DNA from 4 places in the Paenibacillus segetis genome. Region 3 is predicted to be linked to each of the others. Evidence: riboswitches for the same ligand, from Rfam matches in the RefSeq annotation. Region 3 holds a riboswitch; each other region holds the start of a gene.

Region 1 (3,120 bases), on a different contig from region 3:
AAGAGTTCTGGAAGCCCCTCTTTTTCTTTTATATTCTGGAGCTTGCTCTTATTCTGGGCCCAGCGTTTTGGATTGCACCCAAGCTATATGTGCTCTGGCCCCGGTTACTGCAATCAGGAGGAAGCCTTCCTATCCTGCTGACTACAGGAGGATATGTGTTAGGTTGGATCTGTTATGGATGGCTCATCCGTCAATGTCTGCTATTCGCTCAATTCGGATATCTGTTCAAGGTGGGAACCTGGAGTTCCTTATTAACCTGCATAAGGCATCTACTGCCGGGAATTGGAATTACGCTCATTCTAGGAATCTCTACGTTCGCTGTGTTTATGTTATTTGGAGCCGTTTCATGGATTTGGACGGGTTTGCTCGCTCTGATCTTGCAACAGGCTCACCCTTTATTCCAAAGTATATTTAAAGTTTGGCAAGTAACCTCTCAATATCATCTCTGGCAAACGAAGTCACAAAAAAGTTAAATTTATCCGAACACTACCAAACTTCATATTCCCTTTAATAACAAGACCTCCGTTAATATACGGAGGTCTTGTCTTCTATATCAGTCTGTAATTCTCGTTATTTAACCATTGCCAAAAGATACCTAGCCCTGTTACAATAACAGCAGTAACAACTTTGTAATTATTTTTGTTACCTTTAGCAGGAATTTAAATCTAGATGTAGAATATGTAATCTCGGAAGTTATTATCTCAGCCGAATTCCCTTAACGGGGAACGGGGGAACCACTTTGGGTGAATTGATCTCGCTTCAGAGGGATCATAGGGGACCTTCAACCGAATCCTTAAGCTAACCTCGTAGGCATTGGAAGGAGCTTGACCTGTTTTGAAGAAAAAGTTAACTGCAGTAGCCGTAGGTTGTGCCTTATTATTTACACTGGGAACTGGTAGCGCTTTCGCAGATTCTAAGCTAGACAGCGCCGTCGATAAAGCTCTTGGTAGCAAGTATGCATCCGGTGGAACCACAACTTCTGGATTTGACTGCTCTGGATTCACGATGTTTGTATTTGGCAAGCTCGGTATCGAGCTACCACATCAATCGGGATCCCAATATAAGATGGGAACTGCAGTATCCAAGGATGAATTGATTCCAGGAGATTTGGTATTCTTTAATACCAATGGCAAAGGCGTTTCACACGTCGGCGTTATGGTTAGCGACGGGAAATTTGCTCATGCTTCTTCTTCTAAGGGAGTAGTTATCAGCAAACTTAGCGATGATTATTATGTTAAACGCTATGTCGGGGCTAAACGTATTCTTAGTACAGATAAGTTCGAACAAGTTACTTCGGATACTGAAGATCACGATGATGTAGAGTAAACAACAACTATAAGTATGCAAAACCCGTAGATCCTTTCTGCGGGTTTTTTTATTTTCCTGCTCAGGAATTATTACCACAAAAGCGGGAATCATAAACAGGTCGATGATAGTTTTAAGGTAAAATAATACATTTGGCTGATCAAACTTGTAAAACCTTTATCTCTTTGATAAAATAACCAGAGTAAATAGTAACAAATTTGTAATCTATGTTTTTAAAACGACGTCTATTTTCAGGTGCACAATATTGAACAGCCGAATTCCCGGCACCGGGGAAACGGGGGATCCATGATGGGTGAATTGATCTCGTTTCAGAGTGATCATAGGGGACCTTCAACCGAATCCTTAAGCTAACCTCGCAGGCACTGGAAGGGATTTGACATCTTGAGAAAGACATTGACAGCAGCGGTAACGAGCTTAGCCATTTTGTTCACAATGGGAGTAGGAGCTGGTAGTGCTTCCGCTGACACCTCAGACAAAAGCACATTAGTATCTGTCGTCAGCTCGGTGTACGGTACACCCTATAAGTTTGGTGGAATTACTACAAGTGGATTTGATTGTTCTGGGTTCACACAATACGTCTTCAAGAAAATGGGCGTAAGTCTTGCTCGTACATCTGCGGCTCAATACAAGCAAGGGACGCCAGTATCTAAGAGTCAATTAAGAGAAGGAGATCTCGTTTTCTTCAACACGTTAGGAAATGGAGTATCTCATGTCGGTATTTACATTGGTGATGGAAAGTTTGCACACTCCTCTTCATCGAAAGGAATCCGCACTGACAGTCTAAGTAACAGCTACTATAAACAACGGTACCTTGGCGCTAAACGAATTTTGAGCCAATACAGCTACTCGGTCTTTGCGGCTGAATCCTGATTTTTCTGAAACTCCTCATATTTAATATAACGATGTATAAATCTCATACCATGATCGATTCTTTCCGGAATTGATTGTGGTTTTTTTCATTCTAAATTTAAATAAAAGGTAAATCGGCATGAGAGTAAATATTTCTGCAAAATGCTCCAGATGCCTACCTATTCCCCTATATTACGCTCGTAAAAATACCGCTGCTTCGACATGGAAATCGTCACTTCATCATCAATAGCTACTTTTTGGGTTAACTCTTCTATAGAAAATTACCCCTTTCCACAATATCTTAAACCTAAGAACCTTTACAATGACATAAAATCCCGTTACAGTGAGGGTAAAACAATTCTGCTGGAGATCGCATAACGCGGCATTCCTACGGTCCAAGGAGGCATAAAGATGGATAAACCCAATCCCCAGTTCAAGATAGTCCCTATGGAAGATAATCACGGAGCATCAATCAGCACGTGGCGCTACGACTCTCCTTACGATGTCTACAGTTGGCTCCCTTGGGAACAAATGAAGGCGCTCGATGTAGAGTTCGGTAACCCCGTTATACGGGCCGAGCAGTACGTTTCTCTAGTGGACGAGAATGGTGTTCTCTCTGGATTTGCTCAATACTTCCCACTTACCGATGTGACAAGACTTGGGATTGGGATGAGACCTGATCTATGCGGTCATGGAATGGGTAAGTCATTTGTATTGACTATTGTAGAGGAAGCCCTGCGTCGAAAACCAAAACATGTGATAGATTTGGAGGTATTGACCTGGAATACCCGGGCAATCCGAGCTTACCAAAAGGCTGGCTTTACAATTACTGATCTATACGAAAAAATGACGCCTGGAGGAGTATCCAAACCATTTTATTGTATGGTTTATAAAGGGATCGAACCAAACTCTCAATAACCAAAATCACAATAGACTATGATAATT
Region 2 (3,120 bases), on a different contig from region 3:
CTTGGACTTGTCCAGCCCCGCTGCAGCCACAATCTTACTGAGAATATTCTGATCGATCAGAAAATTCTGACCGAGGCTTTTTTTGAACTTAAACCCATGCCGCGAAATAATCTCCTTCGTGCGGCGCGGTGTTGATACTTCTTCCATTATACTCATGACAAGTTATACCCCTTTGTCTTCCAATTGTGCCAGTGCGGCCACGAATTCTTCACGGCTAATTCTGAACACCGTCATTCGTTTATAAAATTGTTTACCGTTGCAATATCCGATACCAAGTAGTTCTCCCATAATTCTTCGCCGGGCTGCTGCTTCTGGATGGACGATGAGTCCTGCAGCAATCAGATCGTCCCAATCGATTAAGCCGGCTTCCCCAGCAACCTCGCTACGTACATTGTCTAACGCCTCGCGTATGACCTCAGGCGATGCATTCTCCACCCCGATATCACCGCGCTTGGTCGCGTCAGCTTCCCGAAGGAAGGCATGTTTACAACCTGGAACCCGATTGGCCACAATTTTGCGAATACGCTCACCGGCATGGTCAGGATCTGTAAAAATAATGACCCCCCGCCGCTCCTGTGCTAGAGCAATCTTCCGTAGCGTCATTTCATTAATCGCAGAACCACCTGTTTCTATCGTATCGGCTTCTACCGCCCGTTTCACGGCAACCGTATCATCTCGGCCCTCCACCACAATGACCTCTTTAATCATGTCATTCCTTCCTTCCTTATCACAACAAAAAGAAGAGGATAAATCCTCTTCTTGAACCCATCTATTTATTAAACTAATACTATCCGATTCCTCATGCAAAGTAAAACTAGCTTAGCCTAGTTCAACTCAGGTTTGGTAGGACCAATGACATAGACTGTACGGCCCTTCTTACGGCCAAACTGGTTGGCAGCCTTCAGGCTATCGTAATAAACGTCAATCTTGTTGCCTTTAATTGCACCACCAGTATCCTCGGCACGACGGAAGCCAACGCCTTCGATATAGACCCACCATCCCATAGGGACAATGTTCTTATCAACGGCTATCGTTCTCCCTTCTTGTACGCGGGTACCGGAAGCAGTCTTCGTACCTATGCCATCCTCCTCAGCAGAGTAGGCAGTTAGCGTGACGTTTTTGATCATCTTTTTATATTTAAACGAGACGCCACCTTTAGACGTTAGTCCACTAATATCGACCCCACCCTCTTTCCGGGTGATGCTGGCAGACAGAACGGCTGTCGGTTTCTTCGTGCCTACGGCAATTACTTTCGGCTGAGCGGCCTTCGAGACCTCTTTGCCTAACCAATGCTTAGATACGAAAACTCCGTCTTCATATACTTTCTCTATGTTGTGTGTAACCAGTCCTTCGCTTCCCTGCTGAATCACCTTCGTCTTGCCTTTAAGCAATTCTGGATCAGCAGTCTTAACGATTGTGAATGGTACAGTCTCTTGCTGTTGCACCGTATGTTTGTCGACCCGGACAATACGAATCTCCAAATCAGACTTAAGTGCACTAGTTAGAGCAGGAGTAACTTTATCTGCTGGGTCCAAGGATACACCAAGCTCCTTGATTGCGCCCTCTACGTTGTTTTGTGTTGTAAAATGGGTTCTAGTTGTTCCATCCGCTATAACCTTTACAGGAATGGCACGTATAATGACAATTCGGTCTCCATCCTTAAGGGTGCTAGCGAGTGAACGCGAAACTTTGTCCTCGGGTTTCAATACGATGGAGTGTTCATCCAACACTTCATTCACTAGCGATTGACGAGTCTCTAAGGGTTGGATCTGACCATCGATGACCAAGCTGATGCTCTTCTTATCTTGGCTATTCAATCCAATCACGGTGATGATAACTACAGCGACTGCCAACAAGCTAATTACAGAAACAAGGCGTAAATTTTCAGGCTTCCAATGCATTGCGTAAGACATGCTGGATGAGCGTGATTCATGGGTTTCCTTTTTGTGGAAAATGCCCATATCTTCCGTCCTCCTTCATAGCCCCGCCGTCTAATTCGATATAAGATACATTTGACGTGACTATTATTCATTTTTACGAAATGCATGAACTACTGCATTTCGCATCCTGCCCCAGTCCGGTCGGCATATGTCATCCTCCTGATTAACAAGAGTATGATGTGCCTATTACATTTATTCAAAATAAAAGAAGCCTAAAGAAAGAGTCAGAGGAACTCCTTCGTGGCTTCCGAGTATCGTGATGTAATAGGATGCACGAGTTGCCTCTCTTAGACGCTTACGAGGTTAGCTGTCGGATTCGGACGCAGAGAGCCGCCCTTTCTCAGTACATTCGCTCATGGCGCAATGACCTCGAATTCACCCCAAAGACCCTATGAAGAAATCAATTACGGTAAGATTGGTAGTTGACCTAATCTATATCGTATCGGTTCCCCCGTTCTCCCATGCAGGAGATTCAGCGAGACTGGTTCATGGAACCATGTGATCGAAGATATCCAAGGATTACCAAATGGCATCATTTTCGATTACTGAAAAGATTCTATCCTGTTTCGATACATGTTGTAAAGGACGAATCAAGCACGTTTTTTTAAAAATATGGTTAAAAAATTGTAATAATCTAGCTTTAAACGGTTAAAATGTATTAATCTTTCCCGATTGCTACCTTTTTCGTCCTTTTTACTCCCGAATTCATCTAATCCCAAATCGTTCCAGTGCATTTTTGGTGGTTATTTCGGCGATTTCCTCAAAGGACATGCCTTTAATCTCTGCCGCCGCTTCCGCAACTAAGCGTACATGTGCAGACTCATTTCTTTTTCCTCGATATGGGTGTGGTGTCAAATATGGGGAATCTGTTTCGATCAATAATCGGTCCATCGGTGTCTGTGCCAAAACCTCTTTTGGTTGTTTAGCGTTTTTAAAAGTGATGGGGCCACCAAACGATAAATGAAATCCCATATCTAGACACATTTTGGCAATTTCCCAGCTTCCAGAGAATGAATGCATCACTCCACCGATCTCACTAGCCTTCTCTTCACGTAAAATCCGTACCACATCTTCATGAGCATCGCGGTTATGGATGCAAATTGGCATCCCTAGACTCCGAGCTAATCCGATTTGATCGCGAAATACCTTATGTTGAACATCTTTAGGGGATGTATCCCAA
Region 3 (3,120 bases):
CATACTTGGCAAGAAGTGTTGTTGGACAAGTACTTATTTTATCCATTATAAGTTTAAGTTTAAGTCTATTGTTGACTTGGGGTGTTAATTCAGTCCTTCCTGAGTCCATGCCATTCCAGATGAATCTATCTACAGCTTTATCTACAAGTGGTCTATTTGTGGGTATGTCTTTATTAGGATCACTGATATCAGTAACTCAGGTTGCTAAAGTAGATGCATTAGAAGCTATTGGGAGGGTTGGAGCATGAGTGCAAAACTAATCATGAATCAAGTCACAAAGACTTTTGGTGATGGGGATTTAAACGTCTCTATCCTTAATCAACTAAATCTTGAGGTTAATGAAGGAGAATTTATCGCGGTTCTTGGTCCATCCGGATCGGGTAAAAGTACATTCCTATCAACCGCAGGGGCGTTGCTGAGTCCAACAAGCGGAGAGATTGTTCTAGACGGAGAATCACTGACGGGAAAGAGTAAACAGGAACTTACATCGATCCGCTTGCACAAAATTGGATTTATGTTTCAAAGTGCCAATTTACTTCCGTATTTAAAAGTGCAGGAACAACTGTTATACGTTGCTAGTCTAACGGGGATGCACGCCAAGGAAGCGAAAGATCGGGCGGCTCAGTTGCTGAAACGGCTGGATATATGGGACCGTCGCAATTATTATCCTGAGAAGTTATCTGGTGGGGAGAAACAACGTGTGGCGATCGCACGGGCATGGATGAACAATCCAGCGATTCTACTCGCCGATGAGCCAACAGCAAGTTTGGATTTTAAGCGGGGTAGACAAGTGGTGCAAATGATAGCTGATGAAGTGAAGGCAGAAGGTAAATCTGCTGTCATGGTCACACATGACGAACGAATGTTGGAGTGGTGTGATCGTGTGTTACACTTGAAGGATGGCGTGTTAGTATAAAAGTTTGATCAAGGGTATTCCTTAAGTCATGTAAATGGCTTAGGGGATACCCTTTTACTTTTGCGCAAGGTTGACAAGTCTTATTTGATCAAGATTTTTACGTGGCAGGACCTGCATCGTACTTGCTTTAACTCTTGCCCGTTCACGTATCATGATGAGCTGTTCCTTTAATGTAGGAATACTGTTACTAAGAATGACTGATATTTCGATAAGTGGAAGCTTCAATCCATACCATAGAAATTCCAGTGCTTTTTCGTCCAACGTTGGAGTATCAGGAGAAAGAAGCTGTCTATCTACATCTACCACCCGTTCAGTGCATTGACGAATACAGCTTTGATAAGCATGTAATGAAAATGTTTTAGGATCCCAATTATCTTGAGCAAAAGGTTCACAGAGCTCCAGGAAGGTATTTGTAGTTACTTGTTCTGCAGCTGTGTTGTCCTCCAACAACAAATAACTAAGGGCGTATAGAGAATCTGCGTACATTTTTACGTAATGGACATATTTCCTATTGTTGAATGGGTGTTTGTTAATCAAATGAGTAGTCATCATCTTATATTCCTTTCCAAAATAACAGGTTGATTGTTAACTTATAGCAACGAGAAGTATGCTCGTTCATTTGGAGTAACAAAAAAACCGCAGACAGAGGAGGACCTCTGCTGCAGTTTGCGGATTCAGGTACAAATAAGCCTGGCGCAAATGCGTGGCAAATCAAGGGTCTCTCTCTATGGCTTACGAGGTTAGCTGTCGGATTCGGGCCGTGAGAGTCGCCCTACCTCATGAGAACTAATCATTCTCCGTCGGATTCACCCCAAGTAGGCCAGCTCGGCCTGATGGTTCCCCCGTTTCCCGCGGTTGCAGGAATTCAGCGTGTGTTTCATCAGAATGATACTATTTCTTGATTCCCTTGTAAAAAACAAAAGATATCTTATTGGCCGTAGTTAAGCCAAATTCGGTCAGCAACAGAAGAAAAAGTGACTAAAAGCACATTTGTGGCCTTATACAAGGCTTCTATCTTCCTCAAGCTCGGTTTCTTGATTTCTTTACTTCTGATATGCAGATAGCTAATTTTTCACTCCTGAAAAGTAGTAATCACAATAATTGAGGTTTATTCGATAAATGCCTTAGAACTGTGAAAACAAGAGATATAAAGAGATTAGATAGTAAGTAAGCGTTATCCAATATGTATTTGGTTTCGATTTTGCTTTTTTTTGCCAAGGAACGCATTTTACAAGAAATCTGCTTAGAGAGTATGATTACACCTGTTTCCATAACATAACTGAATATTTGATCCGCTTAATTTCCGTTAAGGAAAGCGGGGGAACCAACAATTGACTACCGATGTGAGAGTCGGAAGTCAGTTATGGGGTGAATCCTGTAGAATGTGAGGCAATTTGCATTTATACAGGTAGGGCAACTCTCACTGCCCGAATCCGACAGCTAACCTCGTAAGCGTATGGAGAGAGGATGAGTGCAATGTGACCCCATGTAGAGTCACAGAGGATTTCCTCTGTGGCTCTTTACTGTACCTTTTTATGAAAAATGGATGTAAAGGTAACGTCTAATGACGCGATGCAGCTATATTCAGACTGTGTCCGAAAATGACGATGGTCACAAGATCGTTCGGAGATTTTCGTTGCCTCCTTATGTACTTGAGAAGGGGAAAAGATAGATATGGCGGATCAAAATGAATATGTACTTGTGTGGGCACCAACAAAAGCAGGAGAACTTTTCATTAAATTATTGAAATTCAAAGGGATTAAGGTTGCGGGGTTAACTAACAATCAGGCAGGAAAAAATCGGCTAGAAGAATTGGGCATTGAGCGTTTTGTATTGGTGGATACAAATCATCAGAACACTTGGATTCAACCATCTTTTCCGGTGGGCAAAGTGTATTTGTTCGAAAGTAGCCTAACATTATGTTGCCGATATATTCAAATGTGTCGTACTTGGACGAGAAAACCGATTTTTGTTATTACAACATCTTTAAATCCAAGATTAGTCTATAAAGGGCTCGGGGCGAAATATGTCATATATTCACACAGCGGGGATGTGTCTTTTTTGGCAGACAAATCCGCACAGCTAGACAATTGAAAGGACTGAAAAGACCATGATGGATCTGTATATGGTGGCTGCATTAGTCGTGATTTATGGTTTGTTCTATGGATTTATGCACTGGTGCGAAGGTGTAGTTCAGGATAGGG
Region 4 (3,120 bases), on a different contig from region 3:
AAATGGCTTTAGCTACTACAGTCTTGATCCCTAGATCCTTCAACAGAATCGCGGTTAGAATACTCCTTTGGATGTCACTACCCATGGCCACAATACCACAATCAAAATTGCGAACCCCTAGCGATCTAAGTACCTCTTCTTCCGTAGTATCCGCTACAACGGCATGTGTGAGCCGATTACTCAAGTCATTTACGATCTCTTCGTCTTGGTCTATACCGAGAACCTCGTAACCAAGATCCATCAATTCCAATGCAAGACTTGAACCAAATCGCCCTAATCCGATGACTACAAACTGCTGTTTTTTCATGTGTTTTGCCAAACTCCTTATCCTATTATCATTTTACCTTCTGGATAGCGATACAATTCCTTACCCTTCTTAGGACCAAGTGCATAAGCTAATGTTAAAGGCCCTAAACGTCCAGCAAACATAGTGAGACTAATAATAATCTTCCCTATGACGGTTAACTTCCCTGTGATCCCCATCGTCAGCCCTACCGTACCAAACGCCGATGTGGTCTCAAATAGAATGCTCAGGAAGCTAACGTCCTCCGTCGTAGACAATACCATGGCGACGACTATGACGAGAAATAGCGACAACATGGTAATCGTCACCGCTTTAAAAATACGCTCCTGTGCCAAACGGTAACGGAATATTACAAGATCGGAACGGCCACGAATCATCGAGAAGACTGCGCCGATCAAAATTGTAAAGGTTGTTGTCTTAACCCCACCACCTGTAGAACCAGGTGATGCCCCGATGAACATCAAGATAATCATAAAGAACTGTGTCGCTTGTCTTAATGCACCAATGTCCACCGTATTCGCACCTGCTGTACGCGGTGTGACGGACTGGAAGAAAGCACTCCATATCTTCTCACCCCAACTGAGTGGTCCCAGCGTCTTCGTGTTCGTGAATTCAAATATAAAAATTACGATTGCTCCAAGTATGATCAGTGCGGACGTCATGGATAGTACCACCTTAGAGTGAAGAGATAATCTACGGCGGTTACGGAAATCGATCAAGTCTGACATTACGATAAACCCGATGCCCCCCGTTACAATTAAGAACATCGTAACGAAGTTAACGATGGGATCCCCAACATACATCGTCAAACTCCGAAATCCACCAAACAAATCAAATCCAGCATTATTAAACATCGCGACCGAATGAAAGATACCAAAATAAATGGCTCGACCCAGTGGCATATCAAAAGCCCAACGAATGCTATACAATATCGCGGCACATGATTCAATCACTAACGAATACATCAATACTTTACGAATCAAACGTACAATGCCTTCCATCGAGTTTTGATTCATAGCCTCTTGAAGCAACAAGCGGTCCTTGAGCGATATTTTTCGCTTGAATGCCAAAGAGAACAAGGTTGCCATCGTCATAAAACCAAGGCCGCCGACCTGAATCAACAACATAATTACAACTTGACCGAATGTAGAAAAATAAGTCCCCGTATCTCGAACAATCAATCCAGTTACACAGGTCGCCGAGGTTGAGGTAAAAAGAGCATCTACAAAAGGTAACGTCCCCCCATTAGTATGCGAAATAGGAAGCATCAATAAAAGTGCTCCAGTCAGAATAATCGCCGCAAATCCTAACACTAACACGCGCGGCGGGGAAAGCTTGAACCATTTTGATATCACACGCTCACCTCATCACTGTAGTAAGACAAGAACAAGAAAAAAAGACACTGGAAATCCAATGCCTCTCGGTGTTTGGGCTCCTGCTGCAAAGGCCTACGAGGTTAGCTGACGGATTCGGACATGCACAGTTGCCCTATTTATTTCATCACCGGATGTATAACCCAAGCGCTGAAATAAAATTCACCCCTAAAGACTGGTTCCCCCGTTTTCACACAGAAATTCGGCCATTCATATTTTCATTTATTTACATTTCATTTTCCCAAATGGATTATAATCTTTATTTTCCCCCTTCACAAAGCTTTATTTCCATGAAAAACATTGAAAAAAGCTTAAAAGTACCGAAACAACGTTCAGGGTAATCCCTTATCCCAGCATTGCTAATCCTTACCGATGTTATTGCAGTTTTTCAATATTTCGTACACACTTCTGGCGATTGTATTCGGCCTGTGTTATCTTTACTGTGATGAACATTGATCGAAATGTTGTAAATTTTCAAAAATTCATTCAAAGGGGTTTTACAATGAAAGCTGCTGTTAACCCAATCGGGCGCAATTTAAAAACGAGGACACTTTGGATATTAGCCGCTATTGGCCTCATTATATTTGTATATGTGCAAGTGCTTCCTAGTATCTTGTCAGATACGCTTCAGGTGGAGCAATCCAAGAATGTCATCACAAAAGATCAGGCCAAGAATTCCGCAGCAAAATTTATGGAATCAACTTTAGGCATTTCTGGTGATATGGAAAAAGCATTAGTTACCTACGAGGCCCATTCTGAGATGTACGGTTATTTAACTAAAGAAAAACTAATGGAATCGTATTTGAAATCGTACGGCGAGAAATTTCCACTTGAAATGTTCCGTGTTCGTTTTGAAAATCCAGATGCAGTTCACTCCGCAGTGACTGTGGACGTTCATTTAACAACAGGGCAAGTGGTCGGTTTTGAAAAGATTGGCTCGGCAGGAAATTCAACTAAAGATTTGATGCTATTAATAGGATCTGAATCAACCGAATCCCTACTGGCACGTGAAGGGAATTTGGGGCTAAATGAAAAGGATGCACTGGCTACTAAGTACTTGAAGGTATTTGGTTTCGACAGAAATAAGTTAGATCTTGTTTCAGAGGAAGATGAGGTAGGCATCCGATATCAGTTTAAGGGCTATACATCAGGACAATCCCAAGGTTACCTAGATTTCCGTTTTGAATACGGGCAAGTATCCTCAATGGAATCTTACTTTGATACACCCCAGGCTCATCTGAATTACGTGAAGGATCAGACACAAATTGCTTATTGGCTTACATTTGGAGGATATGCACTTCTAACCTTCGTGTTAGGTATTCTAGCTATTATTTTCAGCGTCAAAGCTCGCAGGCACTCCTCATTTAAGCGCGGAATATTTCTGTCTAGCTGTTACTTTGTTCTAACCATGGTCGGAGCGATCAATATGCTTCCATACCTGCA

What was found. A riboswitch is a leader RNA that binds a small molecule or an ion and turns the genes downstream of it on or off. The one in region 3 is predicted to bind cyclic di-AMP.
Region 1: it holds a riboswitch for cyclic di-AMP, as region 3 does, so the genes downstream of both, IEW05_RS25290 (C40 family peptidase) here and IEW05_RS12005 (hypothetical protein) in region 3, are expected to answer to the same signal.
Region 2: it holds a riboswitch for cyclic di-AMP, as region 3 does, so the genes downstream of both, IEW05_RS24615 (resuscitation-promoting factor) here and IEW05_RS12005 (hypothetical protein) in region 3, are expected to answer to the same signal.
Region 4: it holds a riboswitch for cyclic di-AMP, as region 3 does, so the genes downstream of both, IEW05_RS20095 (TrkH family potassium uptake protein) here and IEW05_RS12005 (hypothetical protein) in region 3, are expected to answer to the same signal.

The regions. Positions count from the first base shown of each region.
Region 1 is NZ_BMFT01000009.1:30,119-33,238, reverse strand. Features, by position in the region: gene IEW05_RS25300 (hypothetical protein) at 1-473, shown strand, start outside; cyclic di-AMP (ydaO/yuaA leader) riboswitch at 694-828, shown strand; gene IEW05_RS25295 (C40 family peptidase) at 835-1,326, shown strand; cyclic di-AMP (ydaO/yuaA leader) riboswitch at 1,567-1,703, shown strand; gene IEW05_RS25290 (C40 family peptidase) at 1,708-2,196, shown strand; gene IEW05_RS25285 (GNAT family N-acetyltransferase) at 2,587-3,093, shown strand.
Region 2 is NZ_BMFT01000007.1:61,847-64,966, forward strand. Features, by position in the region: gene rsmA (16S rRNA (adenine(1518)-N(6)/adenine(1519)-N(6))-dimethyltransferase RsmA) at 1-156, opposite strand, end outside; gene rnmV (ribonuclease M5) at 163-708, opposite strand; gene IEW05_RS24615 (resuscitation-promoting factor) at 825-1,961, opposite strand; cyclic di-AMP (ydaO/yuaA leader) riboswitch at 2,218-2,428, opposite strand; gene IEW05_RS24620 (TatD family hydrolase) at 2,646-3,120, opposite strand, start outside.
Region 3 is NZ_BMFT01000001.1:2,579,047-2,582,166, reverse strand. Features, by position in the region: gene IEW05_RS12015 (ABC transporter permease) at 1-248, shown strand, start outside; gene IEW05_RS12010 (ABC transporter ATP-binding protein) at 245-916, shown strand; gene IEW05_RS12005 (hypothetical protein) at 971-1,402, opposite strand; cyclic di-AMP (ydaO/yuaA leader) riboswitch at 1,631-1,797, opposite strand; cyclic di-AMP (ydaO/yuaA leader) riboswitch at 2,200-2,387, shown strand; gene IEW05_RS12000 (DUF4218 domain-containing protein) at 2,591-3,010, shown strand.
Region 4 is NZ_BMFT01000003.1:184,515-187,634, forward strand. Features, by position in the region: gene IEW05_RS20090 (potassium channel family protein) at 1-307, opposite strand, end outside; gene IEW05_RS20095 (TrkH family potassium uptake protein) at 325-1,659, opposite strand; cyclic di-AMP (ydaO/yuaA leader) riboswitch at 1,735-1,895, opposite strand; gene IEW05_RS20100 (CPBP family intramembrane glutamic endopeptidase) at 2,180-3,120, shown strand, end outside.